Linked DNA regions of Magnetospirillum sp. XM-1. The protein of the gene in region 1 interacts with the protein of each later gene in a pairwise test. Links are inferred from orthologs where the notes say so. Each region holds a gene or a part of one and is shown in the gene's direction. Other genes may lie near its edges.

The links. Proteins that work in one complex are often made in the same cells at the same time.
Region 2: the proteins of parC (region 1) and rplL interact in binary tests that used the Escherichia coli proteins (3 or more experiments, as listed by UniProt). The link is inferred for Magnetospirillum sp. XM-1 from one-to-one orthologs.

Annotation. Positions count from the first base shown.
Region 1 is NZ_LN997848.1:3,380,317-3,388,328, reverse strand. Bases 2,023-5,005 are described here. They hold parC (DNA topoisomerase IV subunit A), read left to right. Parts: upstream 2,023-2,394; coding sequence 2,395-4,617; downstream 4,618-5,005. Other genes in these bases: XM1_RS15650 (TRAP transporter substrate-binding protein), read left to right, coding at 4,849-5,005; XM1_RS15660 (TetR/AcrR family transcriptional regulator), read left to right, coding at 2,023-2,342. Outside these bases: XM1_RS15670 (acyl-CoA dehydrogenase family protein), read left to right, coding at 1-826; XM1_RS15665 (SDR family NAD(P)-dependent oxidoreductase), read left to right, coding at 823-1,596; more of XM1_RS15660, read left to right, coding at 1,665-2,022; more of XM1_RS15650, read left to right, coding at 5,006-5,943; XM1_RS15645 (TRAP transporter large permease subunit), read right to left, coding at 6,006-7,466; XM1_RS15640 (TRAP transporter small permease subunit), read right to left, coding at 7,463-8,012. UniProt on the Escherichia coli protein: Topoisomerase IV is essential for chromosome segregation; it is the principal protein responsible for decatenating newly replicated chromosomes. It relaxes supercoiled DNA.
Region 2 is NZ_LN997848.1:2,086,539-2,089,360, forward strand. It holds rplL (50S ribosomal protein L7/L12), read left to right. Parts: upstream 1-1,135; coding sequence 1,136-1,510; downstream 1,511-2,822. Other genes in the region: rplA (50S ribosomal protein L1), read left to right, coding at 1-257; rplJ (50S ribosomal protein L10), read left to right, coding at 571-1,086; rpoB (DNA-directed RNA polymerase subunit beta), read left to right, coding at 1,706-2,822. UniProt on the Escherichia coli protein: The binding site for several of the GTPase factors involved in protein synthesis (IF-2, EF-Tu, EF-G and RF3). Is thus essential for accurate translation.

The DNA of each region.
Region 1 (8,012 bases):
CCGCTATCTGCCCAAGGTGGGCACCGGCGAGATGATCGCCGCCTTCGCCATCTCCGAGGCCGACGCCGGTTCCGACGTGGGCGCCATGACCACCAAGGCGGTCCTGGACGGCGACCATTACGTCATCGACGGCGCCAAGACCTGGATTTCCAATGCAGGTCTGGCCGATTTCTATACCGTCTTCGCCCGCATCGGCGACGAGCCGGGGGCCAAGACCCTGGCGGCCTTCGTGGTGGACGCCTCCACGCCGGGCCTGTCGGTGTCCGAGCGCATCGACGTCATCGCGCCCCATCCGCTGGGCTCGCTCAAGTTCGAGAACATGCGGGTGCCCGCCGCCAACATGCTGGGCAAGCCCGGCGACGGCTTCAAGGTGGCCATGAGCGTGCTGGACGTGTTCCGCACCACGGTGGGCGCCGCCGCCCTGGGCTTTGCACGCCGCGCCATGGACGAGGCCCTGGCCCGTTCGGTCAAGCGCAAGGCCTTCGGCTCGCGCCTTGCCGATTTCCAGCTGATCCAGGCCAAGATCGCCGACATGGCGGTGGCCGTCGACACCTCGGCCCTGCTGATCTACCGCTCGGCCTGGACCAAGGACACGCACGGCGGACGGGTAACCCGCGAGGCCTCCATGGCCAAGCTGTGGGCTACCGAACAGGCCCAGATGGTCATCGATCAGGCGGTGCAGATCTTCGGCGGCCTGGGGGTGATCAGCGGCATGATGGTGGAACAGCTCTATCGCGAAATCCGCGCCTTGCGTATCTATGAAGGCACCAGCGAGATTCAGAAGCTGGTCATCGCCTCCAAGGTTTACGAAGGGTTGACCCTATGATGGGTGATTCCAGGCCGCTTGTCGGCCGTCATGCCCTGGTCACCGGCGGCGGTCGCGGCATCGGCGCCGCCATCGCCCGCCAGCTGCTGGTGTTGGGCGCCGCGGTGACCATCACCGGCCGCGACCAAAAGCGCCTGGACGAGGCGGCCGCCGCCATGGGCTGCCAGGGGCTGGCCGTGGACGTCACCGATCCGGCGGCCATCCAGACCGGCTTCGCTCGCGCATCGGCCCAGCTCGGCCCCATCGCCATCCTGGTCAACAATGCCGGCATCGCCAAGGCGGCGCCTTTCGCCCGGACCGATCTCGCCCTGTGGGACGACATCCTGCGCACCGACCTGACCGGCGCCTTCCTGTGCACCCAGGCGGCGCTGCCCGACATGCTGAAGGCCGGATGGGGCAGGGTGGTCAACGTGGCCTCGACCGCCGGACTGACCGGCATGGCCTATTGCGCCGCCTATTGCGCCGCCAAGCATGGTCTGGTGGGCATGACCCGCGCCCTGGCGGTGGAACTGGCCGCCAAGCCGGTAACGGTCAACGCCGTCTGCCCAGGCTATACCGAGACGGACATCGTCGAGGAGACGATCGCCAACATCGTGGCCAAGACCGGGCGGACGCGGGACGAGGCCCTGGCCGGACTGGTCGCCTCCAACCCGCAGAAGCGCCTGATCAAGCCGGAAGAGGTGGCCGAGGCGGTGGCTTGGCTGTGCCTGCCGGGCTCGGGCTCCATCACCGGCCAGAGCATCGCCGTGGCGGGTGGAGAGCTGATGTAGAGGTTGACCTCTGGCCAGGGGCGGGGTAGTCGGACTTTTAAATTCCTCCAACCAGGGCGGGACGCTGAATGGACAACAAGCCGGCTGCGGTTCACGACGTCAAGGCGCAGGTCGCTGACGAAACCCTGGTCGCCAGGCGGCGCGGCCAGATCATCGCCGCGGCGGTGGAGCTGTTCTCGCACCAGGGCTTCTACCGCACCACCATTCAGGACGTGGCCAAGAAGGCGGGCGTTTCGGCCGGTCTGATCTACCAGTATGTCAGCGACAAGGAGGACGTGCTGCTGCTCGCCCTTCTGTCGGTGCTGGAATCCTACAAGCACGAAATTCCGGCGGCGCTGGAAGGACTTTCCGACCCGCTGGAGCGCTTTCAGGCGGCGATCCGCGCCTATTGCCGGGTGGTGGACCAGCGGCGCGAGGCCACCGTCCTGGCCTATCGCTCCACCAAGTCGCTGCCCGACGACCGCCGCCGCCTGATCAAGGATTGCGAGATCGAGACCAACGGCATGATCGCCGCCTGCCTTGCCGATTGCATCAAGGCGGGGCTGATGCGCGAAGTGAATGTGGAGCTGGTGACCTACCAGCTGGTGACCTTCGCCCATTCCTGGGCGCTAAAGCACTGGCGGCTCAAGGAGCAGTGCGGGTTGGAGGAATATGTGGCCGAGGGCCTGGATTTCTTCGCCCATGCCCTGCTGACCCCCAAGGGTTGGCGCCAGTGGAAGAAGATGGCGGACGCCACGACCGGTTGACGTTGGCGGCCCATCGGGTACTATATCTGGCTTCAAAAGCCAGAGGACTGTAATGACCCAACCCGCCGTGACCGGCGAAATCCGCGAGACGCCGCTTGCCGAGGCCTTGGGCGAGCGCTATCTCGCCTATGCCATGTCCACCATCGTGTCGCGCTCGCTGCCCGATGTGCGCGACGGGTTGAAGCCGGTGCATCGCCGCCTGCTGTTCGCCATGCGCCAGTTGAAGCTGGACCCCAGCGGCGGCTTCAAGAAGTGCGCCCGCGTGGTCGGCGACGTCATCGGTAAGTACCATCCCCACGGCGACGTGGCGGTCTACGACACCCTGGTGCGTCTGGCCCAGGATTTCGCCGTGCGCTATCCCCTGGTGGAAGGCCAGGGCAATTTCGGCAATATCGACGGCGATAACGCGGCCGCCATGCGTTACACCGAGGCCAAGCTGACCGAGGTGGCCGCCGCCCTGATGGAAGGGCTCGACGAGGATTGCGTCGATTTCCGCCCCACCTATGACGGCACCGAGGAAGAGCCGGTGGTCATGCCGTCGGCCATCCCCAACCTGCTGGCCAATGGCTCGGCGGGCATCGCGGTGGGCATGGCGACCAGCATTCCGCCCCATAATCTGGGCGAGATCTGCGACGCGCTCGACCATCTGATCGCCAAGCCGGAATGCGACGTGGACGAGCTGATCGCCCACATGCCCGGCCCCGATTTCCCCACCGGCGGCGTGCTGGTGGAGACCAGCGCGGCCATCACCGAGGCCTACCGCACCGGCAAGGGCGCCTTCCGCGTGCGGGCCAAGTGGGCGGTGGAGAAGCTGTCCCACGGGCTGTACCAGATCGTCATCACCGAGATTCCCTATCAGGTGCAGAAGGCCAAGCTGATCGAGAAGATCGCCGAGCTTCTGTCCGAGAAGAAGCTGCCGCTGCTGGCCGACATCCGTGACGAATCCGCCGAGGACATCCGCCTCGTGCTGGAGCCCCGCAACCGCACCGTCGAGGCCGAACTGGTGATGGAGCAGCTGTTCCGCCAGACCGATCTGGAATCGCGCTTCTCGCTCAACATGAACGTGCTTGACGCGCAGGCGGTGCCGCGCGTCATGAACCTCAAGGAGGTGCTGCGCGCCTTCCTCGACCACCGCATGGTGGTGCTGGAACGCCGCGCCCGGCACCGGCTGGAAAAGATCGCCAAGCGCCTGGAGGTGCTGGAAGGATTCCTCAAGGTCTATGCCGACCTCGACAAGGTCATCAAGATCATCCGCTTCGCCGACGAGCCCAAGGCCGAGCTGATCAAGACCTTCAAGCTGTCCGAGGTGCAGGCCGAGGCCATCCTCAATATGCGGCTGCGCTCCTTGAACAAGCTGCAGGAGCTGGAGATCAAGACCGAGCACGCCGAATTGTCGGCGGAGAAGGCCGATCTCGAGGCGCTGCTGGCCGACGAATCCCGCCGTTGGGCCGCCATCGCTGCCCAGGTGGCCGAGACCCGCAAGGCCTTCGGCGGCCACACCCAGCTGGGCAAGCGCCGCACGGAGCTGGGCGACGCCCCTTCCGCCGTGGTGGTGCCCATCGAGGCCTATGTGGAGCGCGAAGCCATCACCATGGTGCTGTCCGAGAAGGGCTGGATCAGGGCGCTCAAGGGTCATTCCGACAATCCCGACGCGCTCAAGTTCAAGGAAGGCGACCAGCTGGGATTCCTGCTCAAGGCCTGGACCACCGACAAGATCCTGATCTTCGCCACCGACGGGCGCTTCTACACCATCGGCGGCGATAAGCTGCCGTCGGGCCGCGGCCATGGCGAGCCCTTGCGCCTGATGATCGATCTGGCTGGTGACGTGGACATCGCCGCCGTGCTGGTCCACAAGCCCGGGCGCAAGCTGCTGCTGGCCACCAATTCCGATCGCGGCTTCGTGGTCGAGGAGAACGAAGTCCTGGCCCAGACGCGGGCGGGCAAGATGGTCCTCAACTGCGCCGACGGTGAAAAGGCCAAGTTCTGCCTTCCCTTCGAGGGCGACGCCGTCGCCGTCATCGGCGAGAACCGCAAGCTGCTGGTGTTCATGGCGGACGAGATTCCGGTGATGAGCCGGGGCAGGGGCGTCATCTTGCAGAAGTACCGCGACGGCGGCATGGCCGACATCAAGGTCTTCACCCTGGCCGAGGGCCTGAGTTGGCCGCTGGGCGAGCGCACCCGCACCGAAGCCGACCTTACCCCCTGGCTGGGCAAGCGCGCCTCGGTCGGCCGCCTGCCGCCCACCGGATTCCCCAGGAATAACCGGTTCTCCTGAATATCCAAGACGTCATGGCCGGGCTTGTCCCGCCCATCCACGCCTTTTTAGGCGGCACCGCGTGGATCGCCGGATCAAGTCCGGCGATGACGACGGTGGAACGGGTGTCCCTGGATGGGATATTACGGTTTTCCGTAATGGCCGTCGCGTTGCGTCCCCCTTGCATTGGTGTAGGATAATTTCCACCTGATCCGGATCAACCGGTAAAAAGTTTTCTGGGAGGAGACTTTAATGCAGCGACGTAAATTTCTGACCGGCGCCGCCGTGGGCGCGGCCGCGGCCTCGACCACGATTGCCGCTCCGGCCATCGCGCAGAGCATGCCCGAGATCAAGTGGCGCCTGGCGTCCAGCTTCCCCAAGAGCCTGGACACCATCTACGGCGCCGGCGAGGTGCTGGCGAAAAGGGTCGCCGAGGCCACCGACGGCAAGTTCCAGATCCGCGTCTTTGCCGGCGGCGAGATCGTCCCCGGCCTGCAGGTGCTGGACGCCGTGCAGAACGGCACCGTCGAATGCGGCCATACCGTCAGCTACTATTACGTCGGCAAGGACGCCACCTTCGGCTTCGACGCCTCCATGCCCTTCGGCGCCAATACCCGCCAGCAGAATTCCTGGCTGTACCATGGCGGCGGCATGGCGCTGATGCGCGAGTTCTTCGCCAAGTACAACATGCTGAACTTTCCCTGCGGCAACACCGGCACCCAGATGGGCGGCTGGTTCCGCAAGGAGATCAAGACCGTCGAGGACCTGAAGGGCCTCAAGTTCCGCATCGGCGGCTATGCCGGCAAGGTGCTGACCAAGCTGGGCGTGGTGCCGCAGCAGATCGCCGGCGGCGATCTCTACCCCGCCCTGGAAAAGGGCACCATCGACGCCGCCGAATGGGTCGGCCCCTATGACGACGAGAAGCTGGGCTTCAACAAGGTGGCTCCCTACTACTACTACCCCGGCTGGTGGGAAGGCGGCCCCTGCGTCTCGGCCCTGGTCAACAAGAACGAGTGGGAAAAGCTGCCCAAGCACTACAAGGCGGTGTTCGAGGCGGCGGCGGCCGAGGCCAATCTGGACATGAGCGCCAAGTACGACGTGCTCAACCCGCCGGCGCTCAAGCGCCTGATCGCCAACGGCACCCAGCTGCGTCCGTTCTCCAAGGACATCATGCTGGCCTGCTACAAGGCGGCCCAGGAAACCTATGCCGAGGAATGCGCGACCAATCCCAACTTCAAGAAGGTCTTCGACCATTGGAGCGCCTATCTGGCCGAGCAGCGCTCCTGGTTCAGCGTCGCCGAGGCCGGCTTCGACAACTTCATGCTCTACGGCGTCCCCAAGAAGTAGTCTCGGGAAACCGCAAAAGGAAAGCCCCGCACCGGAAGGTGCGGGGCTTTTTCGTTGCTCCGTTACTTGCTGTCGGGGCCGCCATACATGCCGCCGCCGAACTCGCCCTGCGGCACCTCGATCTGGATTTTCGAGGTGTCGATGTCGGCGGCCTTGTCGATGCCGCCGGTGACCAGGTCGGGAAAGGCGATGACCAGGCCGACCATGATGATCTGGATGATCACGAACGGAACGGCGCCCCAGTAGATCTGGCCGGTGGTGATCTTGGGCGTCAGCTTGCCGGTGATCTTGTCCACGTAATCGGTCTTGGGCGCCACGCTGCGCAGGTAGAACAGCGCGAAGCCGAAGGGCGGGTGCATGAACGAGGTCTGCATGTTGACGCCCAGCAGCACGCCGAACCAGATCAGGTCGATGCCCAGCTTTTCGGCCACCGGTCCCAGCAGGGGAACCAGGATGAAGGCCAACTCGAAGAAATCGAGGAAGAAGGCCAGCACGAACATCAAGACGTTGACGACGATCAGGAATCCCAGCTTGCCGCCCGGCAGGCCGGTCAGCAGGTGCTCGACCCACAAATCGCCGTTGACGCCGCGGAACACCAGGCCGAACACGGTGGAGCCCACCAGGATGAACACCACGAAGCACGACAGCTTGGCGGTGGTGTCCATGGCCTGGCGCATCAGGGCCCAGTCCAGCTTGCGCTTCATCAGCGCCAGGATCATGGCGCCGGCCGCGCCCATGGCGCCGCCTTCCGTGGGAGTGGCGACGCCGATGAAGATGGTGCCCAGCACCAGGAAGATCAGGATCAGCGGGGGCACCAGGCAGGTCACGGTGCGCACCAGCAGGGCCATGCCGCGTAAGGAGCGGGCCTCGGGCGGCAGGGCCGGGGCGAAGTCCGGCTTGATCATGGTGACCAGGAAGATGAAGCCGGCATAAAGGCCGGTCAGCACGAAGCCGGGGAGGAAGGCGCCCTGGTACATGTCGCCCACCGAACGGCCCAACTGGTCGGCCATGATGATGAGGACCAGGGATGGCGGGATGATCTGGGCCAATGTGCCCGAGGCGGCGATGACGCCGGACGCCACCCGGCGGTCATAGCCGTAGCGCAGCATGATGGGCAGCGAGATCAGGCCCATGGAAATCACCGACGCCGCCACCACGCCGGTGGTCGCCGCCAGCAGGGCGCCGACGAAGACTACCGCATAGGCCAGGCCGCCGCGGATGGGGCCGAACAGCTGGCCGATGGTGTCCAGCAGGTCCTCGGCCATGCCTGATCGTTCGAGGATCAGACCCATGAAGGTGAAGAACGGAATGGCCAGCAGGGTGTCGTTGCGCATGATGCCGAACACGCGCTCGGGCAGGGCCTGGAACAGGCTGACATGCAGCAGCCCCAGTTCGACGCCGAGCAGCCCGAAGACGATGCCGTTGGCCGCCAGGGCGAAGGCCACCGGGTAGCCGATCAGCAGGAAGAACACCAGCGCCGCGAACATCAGCGGCGCCATGTTGGCGATCAGGAATTGGGTCATACCGCTTCTCCGTCCGCCGAGGTGTGGTGGTGGTGGCCGTGGTCGCCGGGGTCGGCGACATCACCGGTCAGGATGCCGATCTTCTTGATCAGCTCCGACACGCCTTGCAGCATCAGCAGCGAGAAACCCAGGGGAATCATCAGCTTCACCGGCCAGCGGATCAGGCCGCCGGCATCGGACGACATCTCCATCATGGTGAAGGACTTCATGAACATGGGCCAGGACAGGACCAGGATCAGCAAGACCATGGGGAACAGGAAGAACAGGGTTCCCAGAATGTCGATCCAGATCTGGGTCCGGCGCGGCAGGCGGCCGCAGATGACGTCGATGCGGATATGCTCGTTCTTCAACAGGGTGTAGCCGGAGCACAGTAGGAACACCGTGGCGAACAGGTACCACTGGACCTCGAGCCAGGCATTGGAGCTGTTGGAGAAGATGTAGCGGTAGGTGGCGTTGCCGGAACTGACGATCACCATGACGAGGATCAGCCAGTAGACGCTCCGCCCGACCCGCTCATTGATTCCGTCAATGAACGAGCTGAGTGCC
Region 2 (2,822 bases), 1.3 Mb from region 1 along the record:
CCGTCAACGTGGCCGAGGCCGTCCGCGCCGCCAAGGCCGGTCAGGTCCAGTTCCGCGTCGAGAAGGCCGGTATCGTTCACGCCGGCATCGGCAAGGCCTCGTTCTCGGAAGAGAAGCTGGCCGAGAACGTCAAGGCGTTCGTCGATGCCATCAACAAGGCGAAGCCCCAGGGCGCCAAGGGCACCTACCTCAAGAAGGTGTCCATCAGCTCGACCATGGGCCCGGGCGTCAAGCTCGACGTCGCCACCCTGGCCTAAGGCCGGGGGACAAAAGGTTTCCCCGACCCGAGAGGGAAGGGGAGAAGGCGGAAGTTCCCTTTAAGGGGACTTCCAACCTGTCCGAGACCGTAGGTGCCCCGTCAAAGGGGCTTGAAGGGGTTCCCCGCCTGCGCAGACAGAGGTCAAAGAACGCTTCCGGTTCCCTTTTCGGGGGGATCGGCACGGCTTGAAGCTTCTGGGACAGGCCACCGGCCTTGCCGGGTGGTTCGCCACCCGACCAGGCCATGGGCAATGGACCGGAACCAGCCGCCATGATGGCGGGGACGTTTCGGCTCTATGTTTGGAGACGAAAGTGGACCGGACACAAAAGACAGAGTGGGTCGGCTCGCTGCAGGGAACGCTCGGAGACGTCGGGCTGGTGGTCGTCACCCATTATTCGGGTCTGACGGTCGCCGAGATGACTGATCTGCGCGGGAAGATGCGTGCGGCTGGCGCCACCTTCAAGGTGACCAAGAATCGTCTCACCAAGCTCGCCCTTGTGGGTACCGAGTTCGAGTCCATCGCCGACCTGTTCGTCGGGCCGACCGCCATCGCCGTTTCGCGCGATCCGGTCGCCGCCGCCAAGGTCGTCGCCGACTACGCCAAGACGAACGACAAGCTCAAGATCCTCGGTGGATCGCTGGGCCCGAATCGTCTGGACGTGGACGGCGTCAAGGCGCTCGCCACGCTGCCGTCGCTCGACGAACTGCGTGCCAAGCTGCTCGGCATGATTTCGACCCCGGCCACCCGTATCGCCGGCGTTCTTCAGGCGCCCGCAGGCCAGTTGGCCCGCGTCCTGAAGGCCAAGGCGGACAAGGACGCCGCGTGAGATTTTTGAACCAATCCCAAGCTTCAAGCTTTTACTAGGAGTGTTTTAAATGGCTGATCTTGCCAAGCTGGTTGACGACCTGTCCGCCCTGACCGTTCTCGAGGCCGCCGAGCTCTCGAAGATGCTGGAAGAGAAGTGGGGCGTTTCCGCCGCCGCTCCGGTGGCCGTCGCCGCCGTTGCCGCCGGTGCCGCTGCCCCGGCTGCCGAAGAGAAGACCGAGTTCGACGTGATCCTCGCCGACGCCGGCGAGAAGAAGATCAACGTCATCAAGGAAGTCCGCGCCATCACCGGCCTGGGCCTGAAGGAAGCCAAGGATCTGGTCGAGGCCGCTCCGAAGCCCGTCAAGGAAGGCGTGGCCAAGGACGAAGCCGAGAAGATCAAGAAGGTTCTGGAAGAGGCCGGCGCCAAGGTGCAGGTCAAGTAAGAACGCCTTCTGGTGTTTATCCAGGGGCCGGGATGCGGGTTTGCCGTATCCCGGCCTTCTGGCGCTTTACCGATCACCCCGTAAGGGTGGTCAAAACCTACCCTACGGGGCAGGGCCCCGCAGGGGGCATCCCGGGTGAACCCGGGCAGGACGAGTTTGTTGGGTTAAACCCCACGAAGAGGACGAGGAGCGGCAATGGCTAAATCCTATACGGGTCGCAAGCGTGTGCGCAAAAGCTTCGGGCGGATCCCCACCGTTGCGCCGATGCCGAACCTGATCGAGGTGCAAAAGAGCTCCTACGATCATTTCCTCCAGATGGACACCGCTCCCGAGCAGCGCGCCAATCTTGGCCTGCAGGAAGTCTTCAAGTCCGTCTTCCCGATCAAGGATTTCTCTGAGCGCGGAACCCTGGAGTTCGTGCGCTATGAGCTGGAGACCCCCAAGTACGACGTGGAGGAGTGCCAGCAGCGCGGCATGACCTTCGCGGCGCCCTTGAAGGTGACGCTCCGCCTGGTGGTGTGGGATATCGACGAGGACACCGGGTCCCGCTCCATCCGCGACATCAAGGAGCAGGACGTCTACATGGGCGACATGCCCCTGATGACGTCCAACGGCACCTTCGTCATCAATGGCACCGAGCGCGTCATCGTCAGCCAGATGCACCGTTCGCCGGGCGTGTTCTTCGACCACGACAAGGGCAAGACCCACTCGTCGGGCAAGTACCTGTTCGCCGCCCGCGTCATTCCCTATCGCGGCTCCTGGCTGGACTTCGAGTTCGACGCCAAGGACCTGGTCTATGTGCGCATCGACCGCCGCCGCAAGCTGCCGGTGACCACGCTGCTGTATGCGCTGGACGGCATGAACACCGCCGCGCTGCGCGCGTCGCGCGCCGCCGAGGGCAAGGGTCTCGAGCAGAGCGAGATCAAGGGCATGACCTCGGAAGAGATCCTGGCCTACTTCTACGGCAAGGTGACCTACACCCGCGGTCCCAAGGGCTGGAAGACTCCGTTCGACGCCGAGCGCCTGAAGGGCGTCAAGCTGGTCTCCGACCTGATCGACGCCAAGACCGGCGAGAAGGTGGCCGACGCCGGCACCAAGATGACGCCGCGCCTGGGCAAGAAGCTCAAGGAAGCCGGCCTGACCGACATCGTGGTCACGCCCGAGGACATGATCGGCCAGTATGTGGCCGAGGACATCATCAACGAGCAGACCGGCGAGATCTTCACCGAGGCCGGTGACGAGCTGACCGCCAATCTGGTGGCCGAGCTGGAGAAGGCGGGCATCAGCGAGCTGCCGGTGCTGGCCATCGACC